2 regions of the Dyella sp. 01N36 genome follow, and region 2 is predicted to be linked to the other one. Evidence: predicted binding sites of a transcription regulator. Region 2 holds the regulator's gene; the other holds the start of a gene.
What was found. The regulator FliA, encoded in region 2, starts transcription of late flagellar genes. The targets are predictions, from matches to a motif close to TAAAGTTTNNCNNNCNNNGGCCGATAA.

Region 1 (9,013 bases), on a different contig from region 2:
TCGCGGGAGAGCGCCGCCAGTGAATGCAAAGATGGATCAACAAGACGCCTGTGACCTGCGCTTCGGCCAGGTCGGCATCGCCAACGTGCGCATCAAGCGCGTGGACGCAGCGGCGCTGTGCGAAGAGCTGGAACGCCGCGTTCGCGCCGCACCCCAGCTGTTTGCCCGCGCCGCCGTGGTGCTGGACCTCAGTCACCTGATGAACCTGCCCGACGACGGCACGGTCGACGCGCTGCTCGAAGCCGTGCGCAGCGCCGGCATGCTGCCCGTGGGCCTGGCCTATGGCACCAGCGAAGTCGATGCGCTCTCCCAGCGCATGGGCTTGCCGCTGATCGCCAAGTTCCGCGCCGCCTATGAGCCCGCCGACGGCGGCAGCATCGCACCGCCGGCACCGCCTGCCGCCGCTGCCGAACCCGTGCGTCGCACGGAGCCTGTGCGACAGGAAGCCGAGCCTGCTGCGCCGGTCACCAACGCCGGTGCGCAGCACTACGAAGGCACCGTGCGCTCTGGCCAGCAGGTGTATGCGCGCGATCGCGATCTGGTCGTCACCGGCGCCATCGCCAATGCTGCCGAGGTGATTGCCGACGGCAGCATCCATATCTACGGCAGTTTGCGCGGTCGTGCGATGGCCGGCGCACAGGGCGATGAGAAAGCGCGCATATACATTTCAGACTTCCGCGCGGAGCTGGTGGCCATCGCCGGTCACTACCGCGTGTTTGAACAAATTCCAAAAGACCTCGAAGGCCAGTCTGTGCGATGCTGGCTCGAAGGGGAAAAATTGCTGATCGCTAAGCTTTGACGATCAGTCATTACAACTACAAAGAACCATGCGGAGATGAGCCTTGACTGCTGAGATTATCGTTGTCACCTCGGGCAAGGGTGGCGTGGGCAAAACCACGACCAGTGCCTCGCTTGCCACGGGCCTCGCCATGGCCGGCAAGAAAGTCGCGGTGATCGATTTCGACGTCGGCCTGCGCAACCTCGACCTCATCATGGGCTGCGAGCGGCGCGTGGTGTACGACTTCGTCAACGTCGTGCACGGCGAAGCCACGCTCAAGCAGGCGCTGATCAAGGACAAGCGCTACGAGACCCTCTACGTGCTTGCCGCCAGCCAGACGCGCGACAAGGACGCGCTGACCCAGGAAGGCGTCGAGAAAGTGCTCGAAGACCTGGGCAAGGAAGGCTTCGATTACGTCGTGTGCGATTCGCCGGCCGGCATCGAAAAGGGTGCGCACCTGGCGATGTATTTCGCCGATCACGCCGTCGTGGTGGTGAACCCGGAAGTGTCCTCGGTACGCGATTCCGATCGCATCCTGGGCCTGCTCGCCAGCAAGACGCGCCGCGCCGAACGCGGCGACGGCGCGATCAAGCAGCACCTGCTGCTGACGCGCTACAACCCGGCCCGCGTGGCCGTGGGCGAAATGCTCAGCGTGAAGGACGTCGAGGAAATCCTCGGCATCAACGTGGTGGGCGTGATTCCCGAATCGGAAAACGTGCTGGCCGCCTCCAACGCCGGCGTGCCGGTGATCCTGGACGACAACTCGTTTGCCGGCCAGGCATACAGCGACACGGTTGCCCGCATCCTTGGTGAAGAACGTGCCCTGCGCTTCCTCGAGGTGCCGAAGAAGGGCTTCTTCCAGCGCGTATTCGGAGGCTGATCGGCATGGGTATTCTTGATTTCCTGAAGCGCAAGCCGGAACCCACCGCTGGACTCGCCAAGGAGCGTCTTCGCATCATCGTGGCTCAGGAGCGCTCCACCCGTGGCGCTCCCGACTACCTGCCGTTGCTGCGCAACGAGCTGCTCGAAGTGATCAAGAAATACGTCCACGTCGACCTCGACGCCATCAACATCAATGTCGAGCGCGACAGCGGACACGAGATCCTCGAGCTCTCCGTGGCGCTGCCCGAGAACACGCCAGCCAAGTCCATCTGAGATCGTGGCGCGGCACTGCCGCGCCACGCACTTCGCGATGTGCGTCGCCGCTGAACCACGGCGACTCTTTCCTCATGCCAGTTCCCACCTCTCCTCCTGACGAAGCCAGCGTGATGCGCCTAGCCGAGATCGGCTTCGATGCGCCTGCGCGCTTGCTTGCGCGTTACGGGCTTGCCCTGCAGCGCGTCGATATCGGCACGCCCATCCCCGGCAGTTTCTGGGGCGATGAGGAAGCTGGCATCATCGGCACGACGGTCTACGCACGCGATGACACCCCCGTGCATTCGTTGCTGCATGAAGCCGGTCACCTGATCGTGCTGCCGCCTGAGCGCCGCAGCGAGGTGCATACCGACGCCACCGATTCCGTAGCCGAGGAAGACGCCACCTGCTACCTGCAGATCGTGCTGGCGGATGAACTGCCCGGCGTGGGCCGCGAGCGCCTGATGGACGATATGAATGCCTGGGGCTATACGTTCCGGCTCGGCTCGGCCCAGGCCTGGTTCGGCGAGGATGCCGCCAATGCCCGGCAGTGGCTGGTGGAACACGGCCTGCTGAACCCGGACGGGCAGCCCGCGTTTAGCTGACCCAAGCGGGCCAAGCAAAACCTCCCGCTTATCTCACACCCAGACAACACCCGCTGGCGCAGTGTGATATCGCCAAACGGGAGACCGTGCGTGACACCATGGCTGAAGACAGCGGCCAGTGTGCTATGTGCCGCGATGCTGGCCTCAACCACGCTTGCCGGCGATGCCGCCGGTGGCTCGGCGCGTTCCGACGGTTTCGTGGCGCGCATCGAACTCAACGGCCCGATCGGCCCCGCCGCCGCGGAATACGTAGACACCTCTCTTCAACACGCCAGGCGCGACGGCGCAACGGCAGTGCTGATGCAACTGGACACCCCGGGTGGCCTGTCCGATTCGATGCGGCAGATCGTTGCCAGCATTCTTGCCTCCCCTCTTCCGGTAATTGGTTACGTGGCACCGGGCGGTGCCCGCGCCGCATCGGCAGGAACCTATATCCTCTATGCCTGCCCCATCGCCGCGATGGCGCCCGGCACGCATCTGGGTGCGGCCACGCCGGTATCGCTGGACGGCAGCGGCAAGCTTCCGCTGCCGTCGCCGGCGACATCCGCACCGGACGCAGCGCCACTGACGGGCGCCGATGCGGAATCCAACAAGGTGATCAACGACGCCAATGCCTTCATCCGATCGCTGGCGCAGCTCAACGGCCGTAATGCCGACTGGGCCAGCAAGGCCGTGCAAGGCGCGGCCACGCTGACCGCCGACGAAGCCCTGCAGAAGCATGTGGTGGATCTGGTGGCGCCCGATGCTTCATCGCTGCTCGCGCGCCTCGAAGGGCGTCGCGTGCACGTCGATGGCCAGGATGTCACGCTGCATCTGGCGGGGCTGCCCTTGCGCGACTATGCGCCGAACTGGCGCACGCATCTGTTGGGGCTGGTCACCCATCCCACCATCGCCTATCTGCTGCTGCTCGCCGGCATCTATGGCCTGGTGCTCGAGGCCTTCCATCCGGGCGTACTGCTGCCGGGCGTGGCCGGGGCCATCTGCCTGCTGGTCGGGTTATATGCCTTGCAGCTATTGCCGGTGAACTACGCCGGACTCGCCCTGATGATGCTCGGCGTGTGCCTAGTGCTGGCGGAAGCCTTGATGCCATCGGTGGGCGCCATCGGCATCGGCGGCGTGCTCTCCTTCGTCATCGGCTCGATCATGCTGTTCGATGCCGGTGTGCCCGGTTACGCCGTGAACCTGGGCGTGATCGCCGGCATGGCGCTGGCTGGCGTGGTGGTGCTGGCGCTCTTGTTGCGCCTCGTCGCGCGCGCCCGCCACACACGCAAGTTCAATGGCGACGAACGCATGCTGCTCAGCACCGGCGAATTGACCGAGCCGCTCGACGCGGCAGGCGATGGCTGGGCGCGCATCGGCGGCGAGCAATGGCGCGTGCATGGCGACGCCCCGCTGCCGGCCGGCTCACGTATCCGCGTGGTGGGGCGCGACGGCTTGCTGTTGCGCATCACCCGCGCCTGACATCGGCAACAAAGGAGAGGCTCATGTTTGGTTTCGTCGGCGTGATCGTGATCTGGGCTGTGGCGATGCTGTTCCTTTCGATCAAGGTGCTGCCCGAATACCAACGCGGCGTAGTGCTCACGCTGGGCCGCTACACCGGCACCAAGGGGCCGGGACTGGTGATCCTGATTCCCATCGTCCAGCGCATGATGCGGGTGGATTTGCGCGTCACCGTGATGGACGTGCCGCCGCAGGACGTGATCTCCCGCGACAACGTCTCGGTGCGTGTCAATGCAGTGGTGTACTTCCGCGTGGTGGAACCGGACAAGGCGATGCTGCAGGTGGCGGATTTCTTCCAGGCCACCAGCCAGCTGGCGCAGACGCGTCTGCGCTCGGTGCTGGGCCAGCACGAGCTGGACGACATCCTCTCGCAGCGTGATTCGATCAACCACAGCCTGCAGCAGATCCTGGACGAAGCCACCGATCCCTGGGGCATCAAGGTCAGCAATGTCGAGATCAAGGATGTGGATCTCAACGAGACCATGGTTCGCGCGATTGCCCGCCAGGCGGAAGCGGAACGCGAGCGCCGCGCCAAGGTGATCCACGCAGAGGGCGAATTGCAGGCGGCCGAAAAACTGCGCGATGCCGCGGCGATGCTTTCGCAGCAACCGCAGGCGCTGCAGCTGCGCTACATGCAGACCATGTCGGACATGTCCAATAGCGGCAAGGCCTCGACTATTGTGTTTCCGCTGCCGCTGGATTTGTTGAGGCCGCTGCTCGGCAAGGGCGACTGACCTTGTAGGAGCGCACTTGTGCGCGACCGCGTCGCGTGAGCGACGCCACCTTTCCGCCCGCCCGGTCGCGCACAAGTGCGCTCCTACAAGGGTGCGGTTGGCCTGGCTGTACAATGCCCGACCACCCGCCATCCGCCCCGCCATGTCCAGCACGCCCACCCACGTTCGCCTCGCCGTCATCGGCGGAGGCCCTGCCGGCCTGATGGCGGCGGAAGCGGCGCACGCGGCGGGCGTGGCGGTGGATGTGTTCGACGCCAAGGGCTCGGTGGGACGCAAGTTCCTCATCGCCGGCAAGGGCGGCATGAACCTCACGCACGGCGAAGCCAAGCCGGATTTCGTGCAGCGTTACGGCAAGCGTGCGCGAGAAGTGGGGGCATGGCTTGAGGATTTCGATGCGGACGACTTGCGCGCCTGGGCACGCCAGCTGGGCGTGGAGACCTTTGTTGGCACGTCCGGTCGCGTGTTTCCCAGCGATCTGAAAGCCGCACCTCTGCTGCGCGGCTGGGTACGCCGCCTGCGCGAGGATGGCGTGCGCTTTCATGTGCACCGCCGATGGCTAGGCTGGACGGACGACGGCTTGCTGCGCWTCGCCACGCCCGATGGCGAACATGCGGTGCGCGCCGATGCAGCGGTGCTTGCCATGGGCGGCGGCAGCTGGCCGGAACTGGGTTCKGAGGGTGCATGGCAGTCGCCGTTGCTTGCCCGCGGTGTCGATGTATCGCCCTTGGTGCCTTCCAACTGCGGCTTCGATATCGCCTGGAGCGAACATATCGCCGGTCGTCATGCCGGCGCACCGCTCAAGCCGGTAGTGATCCATCTGCGCGATGAGCATGGCCGCGAGCACGCGCGCCAGGGCGAATGCGTGATCACCGCCCACGGCATCGAAGGCAGCCTGATCTATGCTTTTTCCGCCTTGATCCGCGACGCCATCGCCGCGCACGGCCCCATCACCATCGAACTCGATCTTGCACCCGATCGCACGCTCGATCGCCTGCGCGCCGATCTGGCCAAGCCGCGCGGCAAACACTCCATGAGCGACCACCTGCGTCGCCAGACCGGGCTCACCGGGGTGAAGGCCGCGCTGCTGCACGAGGTGCTCGACCGGCAGCAATTCCACGATGTCGACACGCTGGCCCGCAGCATCAAGCGCCTGCCGCTGCGACTCACCCGCGCCCGTCCCATCGAAGAAGCCATCAGCAGCGGCGGCGGCGTGCGGCTGGAAGCGCTGGATCCGCAGCTGATGYTCGCCGCCCTGCCCGGCGTGTTCTGCGCCGGCGAAATGCTCGACTGGGAGGCGCCCACCGGCGGCTACCTGCTCACCGCCTGCTTTGCCAGCGGCCGCCGCGCCGGACTCGGGGCGGCGGCATGGATCAAGCATTTGCCCCCTGCTGCCGATAACTGAGCAGAGCGTCGCAGCGCGGCACAGTCGCACTACATTTTTTCCGCCAGCTGCCGATACCCCCAGCGTAGCGGGGGCCACACAGGGGAGCTGGCAGCACGATGATGGGGAACTGGTGGCGGGTATTCGGGCGTGAGCGCGCGGCAGAACCAGCAGCGACGCGGCCGGCTGCGCCCGAGCCGGAACTCCCGGTGGAAACCAGCCTGCCCCACGGGATGGTCTCGGGCGATGAGCTCGCCGAGCGTTTTTTCCGCTTCATCCTCAACCAGCCGGTCAACGCCGGCGACAGCGCCAACAAGCCGCGCGAACAGGCCGTTCTCCAGCGCCTGAAGGACCAGTGCGAGAACGGCCGCTTCGACGTACGCAGTCTGCCGCGCATGCCAACGGTGCTGCCGCAGCTGATGCGCGCCATGAAGAACGACAAACTCAGCGGCGCCCAGCTGGCCGACCTGATCAAACGCGATCCGGTGCTGGTGGGCGAAGTCATGCGCGTCACCGGCAGCGTCACCTATCGCACCGCCCATCCGGTGGGCAGTCTGCAGCACGCGGTCGTGCTGCTCGGCCAGATCGGCCTGCGCCACGTGGTGACGTCTTACGTGATGAAGCCCATCCTGATGGCCAGCGCCGGTGCCAACGGGCAGATCGTGGGCCAGCGTCTATGGGATCACGCCGAACGCTGCGCGCACGCGGCGGTGTATCTCAGCAAGGGCCAGTGCGACGCGTTCGAAGCCTATCTGGTGGCCCTGGTCGGCTATAGCGGCCTGGGCGCCGTGGCGCGTTTGCTGGATAAGGAATTGCAGAACAGCGAACTGCCCGCCAGCTCAACGGCCTTCATCGATGGCTGCGTGCAGCTCGCCGCCGAACTCACCGTGCAGGCAGGCCAGCATTGGGATCTGCCGCCGCCCGTGCAGGAAGCGCTGGTGGAACATTGCGAGCACGGCCATGCCGCGCTCACGCTGCCAATGAGTCGCGTGCTCTACGTCTCCCAGCGCCTGGCCATGAACCAGCTCCTCGCCGAACAAGGCCTGCTCGACAGCGAGGCTGGTTACAGCGAGGACCCGGTGGCCGCGTTTCCCGCGCAGCTGCTGGCGCGTTGCCAGCAGGATCTGCGCAGGAGTTTCGCGCCGGCCTGATCGGCGGCGTCAGCTCGACAGACGTTGCTTTACATCGGCCACGATGGCGTACGAGCGGCAACGCGCCTCGTGATCGAACACGTTCGCGGTGATCATCAGCTCGTCCGGGCGATGGCGTTCGACAAACGATTCGATGCCCTGCTTCACCGTCTCGGCGCTGCCGATCACCGCGCAAGCGAGCGCATGCTCCACGCCGAATTTTTCGGTGGGCGTCCAGAAGTCTTCGATATTGTCGATCGGCGGCGGGATCAGGCTCGGGCGGCCACGACGCAGGTTGACGAAACTCTGCTGCTGGGTAGTGAACAGACGCTTCGCTTCCTGGTCGCTTTCCGCCGCGACGATATTCACGCCGAGCATCGCGTACGGCGCGGCCAGGCGCGCCGAGGGACGGAAATCGCGGCGATACAGGGCCAGCGCTTCGTCCATCGCGTCCGGCGCAAAGTGCGAGGCGAAGGCGAACGGCAAACCCATCGCAGCCGACAGGCGGGCGCTGAACAAGCTCGAGCCCAGCAGCCACACCGGCACATTGATGCCGGCACCGGGCACGGCGCGCACGGGCTGATGGGGTGTCGCCGGCTCGAAATACGCCAGCAATTCAGCCACGTCCTGCGGGAACTGCTCGGCGCTGTCGAAATAGCGCCGTAGCGCCCGTGCCGTGGCGTGGTCGGTTCCAGGCGCGCGTCCCAAGCCAAGATCGATGCGTCCCGGATAGAGCGACGCCAAGGTGCCGAACTGCTCAGCCACCTGGAGCGGCGCATGGTTGGGCAACATGATGCCACCCGCGCCGACACGTATGGTCGAGGTCCCACCCGCCACGTGACCGATCAACACGGCGGTGGCCGCGCTGGCGATGCCTGGCATGTTGTGGTGCTCGGCCAGCCAATAGCGGTGGTAGCCAAGCGCCTCGGCGCGACGGGCCAGATCCAGCGTGTTGGCAAAGGCCTGGGTGGTATCGCTGCCTTCGGTGACCGGTGCCAGATCGAGGACGGAGAACGGAATCATGGGGCTTCCTCATGCGGGAAGCCCCGATATTGGGGACGCTGTCCCCAATTGCCAGTGAGGCCGACCGACGTCTCAGCCCATTCGCCAGTTGCGCTCCTCGACGCGACCGCAGCGGCTGCATTCGCGGCGACCGGGTTCCGGCCGAGCCCATTGATGCTTGAAAACACGGCATAAAAGCCGTTCGAGCCACTGCTTCCCCTTCATGCCCACTCCCTGAATCGCATGCCAAAACGTGCTCTACGTCACAATTTAACAGTGGCATTCAGAAAAGGCGATAACAGCCGCATGACAGTTGGAAACTCGCCGTGTTTGACGCAAGTGCTTGCACCGGCCTGACTTTTTTCAGGCCGGTGCGGTCAACAACGACGGGAGACAGGCGTGGAACGCAGCATCAGCGTCCGCGCGGTCAATCGACTCCCGCTGCGGTTGAAGGACAGCAGCGGGATCGCGCGCCTATGCCAGCGCGCTCATGCTCAGCGCATGATGCCCGTGTGGCCCAGCGAGTAACGGCCCGGCTGCGGCCATACGGCGAGACCGTGCGGCTCCTGGCCCACCTTGATCTTGCGGATCTGGCCCGTGGCGGTGTCGATCGCATAGACCTCGTCGTCGAAGCGACCCGACAGCCAGAGCGTCTTGCCATCGGCGCTCACATTGCCCATGTCCGGGCTGCCGCCACCGGGGATCGGCCAGTTGGCCACCACCTTCTGCGAGGCGAAGTCGATCACCGA
Region 2 (4,191 bases):
CGCAGCTGGAACATTACGGCCGCCTGCTCGGCGTGCGCGTGTATCCCGCCTACGACGCCGACAGCCTGCGCCATGTACTGGAATTGCTGCGCGGCCACCACACCGTGCTGGTGGATACCGCCGGCCTGGCCGGCGGCGATCCGCGCCTGGCCGAACAGCTGGAAGTGCTGGGCAACGGCGGCGATCTGCGCGCCTGCCTGGTGATGGCGGCGAATGCACATGCCTCGTCGCTGGACGAAGCGGTGCGCGCCTACCTGCCGGTCAAGCCGCACGCCTGCATTCTCACCAAACTCGACGAGGCCCCGAGCCTCGGCGGCGCGCTGTCGGTGCTGATCCGTCACCGACTCGCGCTCGACTACGTCACCGATGGACAGCGCGTGCCCGAAGACATCGCCACAGCCGATGCGCGGGTGCTGGTGTGCCGTGCCGCGCAAGTGCTCAAGGGCACGGCGCCGGCCGATGACGTGGTGATGGCGGATCGCTTCGGACTAGCGGTGGCAAGTGCATGAGCGGTGTCTTTGCAATGAACCAGGCGATGGGGTTGGAAAGCATGCTGCGTGCGCTGACCGAACGACATAGCCGACAGGCGCCGGTCCAGGACCAGGCGTATGGATTGAGCGGCTCTGCGCCGCGCAAGCGTTGCCGCGCCATCGCGGTGGCCGGCGGCAAGGGCGGCGTGGGCAAGACCACGGTATCGGTGAACCTGGGCATGGCGCTCGCCGTGCAGGGTCACCAGGTGATCCTGCTCGATGCGGACATGAGCCTGGCCAATATCGACGTGCTGCTCGGCCTCACGCCCACGCGTCATATCGGCCACCTGCTCGACGGCGTCTGCTCGATCGAGGATCTGCTGATGACCGCGCCGCACGGCCTCAAAGTGGTGCCGGCCGGTTCGGGCACGCGTCGACTGGCGCAGCTGGGGGCGGGCGAGCACGCGGCGGTGATCCGCGCGTTTGACGATCTGGTGACACCGCCGGACTACCTGGTGGTGGATACCGCCGCAGGACTTTCCGACAACGTGGCGATGTTCGCCGCCGCCGCCGATGACGTGGTGGTGGTGGTGTGCGACGAACCAGCTTCGCTCACCGATGCGTATGCCTTGCTCAAGGTACTCAGCCGCGATTTTGGCGTGCGCCGCTTCCGCATGGTGGCGAACATGGTGCGCAACCTGGGCGAAGCCAGGCAGCTGCATCAGAAACTCGCACGAGTTTGCGATCGCTTCCTCGATGTGGCGCTGGAATTCATGGGCCATGTCCCGCATGACGAACGACTCAAGCAGGCCATCCGTCGCCAGAGCGCGGTGGTGGACCTGTGGCCGTCGAGCCGGTCGGGATTGGCATTCAAGCAATTGGCGGGTGCGGTCGATACATGGGGTGAACCCGAGCGACTGGGCCTGGATCGCATCGCCTTTTTCAGCAGGCAGGCCGCAGTAGCAACGGGGTGGTGACATGAGTGTGGCTTCCGAATATCTGCAGCTGACGCGGCAGAGTGCCGACGAACTGGTTCGCCAGCACGCTCCCTTGGTGCGAAGGATCGCCTATCACCTGATGGGTCGATTGCCGCCCAGCGTGGACGTGAGCGACCTGATTCAGGCCGGCATGATCGGTTTGCTGGAGGCCGCGCGCAATTTCACCACCGGCAAGAATGCGAGCTTCGAAACGTTTGCGGGTATCCGCATCCGTGGCGCGATGCTCGACGAATTGCGGCGCACCGACTGGACCCCACGGTCGGTGCATCGAAAAGTACGCGAAATGGCGGAGGTTGTTCGTCAGATTGAAATCGAAACCGGTTCTGATGCCGATGACGCCGAAGTGATGCGGCGACTGGGCATGGGCGCCGAGGAATATCACCAGGTGCTGGCCGACGCGGCGAGTGCACGCCTGCTCAGCCTTTCCGCACCGGATGACGCGGATGGTGGCGCGGCGTTCGACGTGGCCGATGGCGACAGCCTGAGCCCGGCGGACAGTGTCGAGCACGAAGGCATGCGCGAGGCCCTGGTGGAAGCCATCGGCGGCCTGCCCGAACGCGAGCAGCTGGTGATGTCCCTGTACTACGAGGAAGAACTGAACCTCAAGGAGATTGGTGCGGTGCTCGGCGTGACCGAATCGCGCGTGTGCCAGATCCACGGCCAGGCCATCGTGCGCTTGCGAGCGCGGATGAGCGGTTGGCATGAGGGGCAGGAAAGGAAGGCAGGAAAACGTAAAGGGGCGAGGGGCGACTAACAAGGGCGTGAGTCCGGACGGTCGCTGCGCCGTGCAGGGTCGAACCGACGTCCGGTCGTTGCGCCCTCGCAACCCGACGTCCGGTCGTTGCGCCCTCGCAACTGGTCCCTCGTCCCTGTTCAACACAAGTCATATCTACGCGCAGCGGAGAAAGCGTTTGGACAAGAATATGAAGATCCTCGTGGTGGACGACTTCTCCACCATGCGGCGCATCGTTCGCAACCTGCTGGTCGAGCTGGGTTTCAGCAACGGCCTGATCCAGGAGGCCGACGATGGCGAGAACGCCCTGACCATGTTGCGCAACAACGCCTTCGACATGGTCGTGACCGACTGGAACATGCCCAACATGACGGGCATCGACCTGTTGCGCGCGATCCGCGCCGAGCCCTCGCTGAAGGGCATGCCGGTACTCATGGTGACCGCCGAGAACAACCGCGACCAGATCATTGCCGCCGCCCAGGCCGGCGTGAACGGCTACATCGTCAAGCCGTTCACCGCCGCGACCCTGCAGGAAAAGCTGAGCAAGATCTTCGAACGTCTGGCCGCCAGCGGAGCCACCGCATGAACGCACAAGTTTCCCTGATGGCTGGCGAAGCCATGCCGCCTGAATTGCACGACCTGCTCAACAGCGCCGATGGTGCTGCCTTTGAAAAGGCCCTCGACGCGCTGGTGCGCGAGCGCGAACAGCGCGTGTTCCGCGCACTCGGCCTGCTTGCGCGCGACCTGCACGATGCCGTGCGCCGCCTCGGCGGCGACCTCGCGCAGGAAGGCGTGCCGGGCAGCGTCGCCGATGCACGCAAGCACCTGGAAGACGTGCTGGAAATGAGCTCGCAGGCCGCGCATCGCTCGCTCGATTTCGTCGAGCGCATGCGTCCGCAGGCCGACGCGCTGGCCGAGAACGCCGGTGCCGTGATCGATGGCACCACTGAAGGCGAAGTTGCGCATGTGCTGGCGACGCAGTCGCAGGCGTTCGCCCATGCTTGCCGCGATGGCCTCGCCGATTTCGTGGTCGCGCAGTCGTGGCAGGACCTTTCCGGTCAGCGCATCAAGAAGGTGGTGAATTTCATCGGCAGCGTGGAGAACTCGCTGCTGGAACTCGTGAGCCTCACCGGCGCGCTGGCGTCGGGTGAAGCCGCCGCCGGCCCGGTCAAGGTCACCAGCCAGGATGAGGCGGATCGTCTGTTGAGCGAATTCGGTTTCTGATCGATGGATCCCTCGTTCGACAACGAGTTGCGCGACGATTTCCTGGTGGAAGCCGGGGAACTGGTGCAGCGCCTGGGCGATCAGCTGATCGGGCTGGAGGCCTCGCCGCGCGACGCCGAACTGTTGAACGCGGTGTTCCGCGCGTTCCACACGGTGAAGGGCGGCGCGGGCTTTCTTGCGATCGAGCCGATGGTGCAGCTGTGCCATCACGCCGAGGATCTCCTCAACGTGGCGCGCAACGGGCAGTTGCTGCTCGACGCCAGCCGCATGGATGCGCTGCTTGAAGCGTTGGATCTGCTCAACGACATGATGGCGGCGCTGGCCGGCGGCACGGGGATGGCGATGCCGCCCGCTGGCCTGCTGCAACGCCTGATGCCGGGCAAGGCCGCTGCACCGGCGCCCAAGCCGGTGGCCGCGCCGGTAGCGCCGCCGCCGAGCGACGGCACGATCGACGATTCCGAATTCGAGGCCTTGCTCGATAGCCTCTATGGGAGCAGCGGCGCACCGGGTGCGCCCGCGGCGGTGGCCGAATCGGGCAGCATTTCCGACGACGAATTCGAAGCCTTGCTGGACAACCTGCATGGCAAGGGCGGCCAGCCTGGCGCGACGACGAACGCGGCCGTCGCATCGTCAACCGCAGGCACGATCTCGGACGACGAGTTCGAATCGCTGCTCGACAATCTTCACGGCAAGGGCGGACTACCGGGCGCGAGCGCGCCGGCATCCGCTCCTGCCCCCGCACCTGCTCCTGCCGCCGCACCGGCTA

Region 1: the regulator FliA is predicted to act here: its motif matches at 6,184-6,210, upstream of AC1DMG_RS15555 (HDOD domain-containing protein).

Annotation. Positions count from the first base shown of each region.
Region 1 covers NZ_JBFTRY010000116.1:460-9,472, forward strand. Annotated here, with positions in the region: partial or broken gene AC1DMG_RS15515 (GNAT family N-acetyltransferase) at 1-23, shown strand, start outside; gene minC (septum site-determining protein MinC) at 32-799, shown strand; gene minD (septum site-determining protein MinD) at 843-1,658, shown strand; gene minE (cell division topological specificity factor MinE) at 1,664-1,933, shown strand; gene AC1DMG_RS15535 (hypothetical protein) at 2,047-2,517, shown strand; gene AC1DMG_RS15540 (NfeD family protein) at 2,608-3,978, shown strand; gene AC1DMG_RS15545 (slipin family protein) at 4,002-4,751, shown strand; gene AC1DMG_RS15550 (TIGR03862 family flavoprotein) at 4,894-6,153, shown strand; gene AC1DMG_RS15555 (HDOD domain-containing protein) at 6,342-7,283, shown strand; gene AC1DMG_RS15560 (LLM class flavin-dependent oxidoreductase) at 7,293-8,285, opposite strand; gene AC1DMG_RS15565 (YncE family protein) at 8,759-9,013, opposite strand, start outside.
Region 2 covers NZ_JBFTRY010000004.1:39,938-44,128, forward strand. Annotated here, with positions in the region: gene flhF (flagellar biosynthesis protein FlhF) at 1-509, shown strand, start outside; gene AC1DMG_RS01950 (nucleotide-binding protein) at 506-1,447, shown strand; gene AC1DMG_RS01955 (RNA polymerase sigma factor FliA) at 1,449-2,222, shown strand; gene cheY (chemotaxis response regulator CheY) at 2,380-2,787, shown strand; gene AC1DMG_RS01965 (protein phosphatase CheZ) at 2,784-3,425, shown strand; gene AC1DMG_RS01970 (chemotaxis protein CheA) at 3,429-4,191, shown strand, end outside.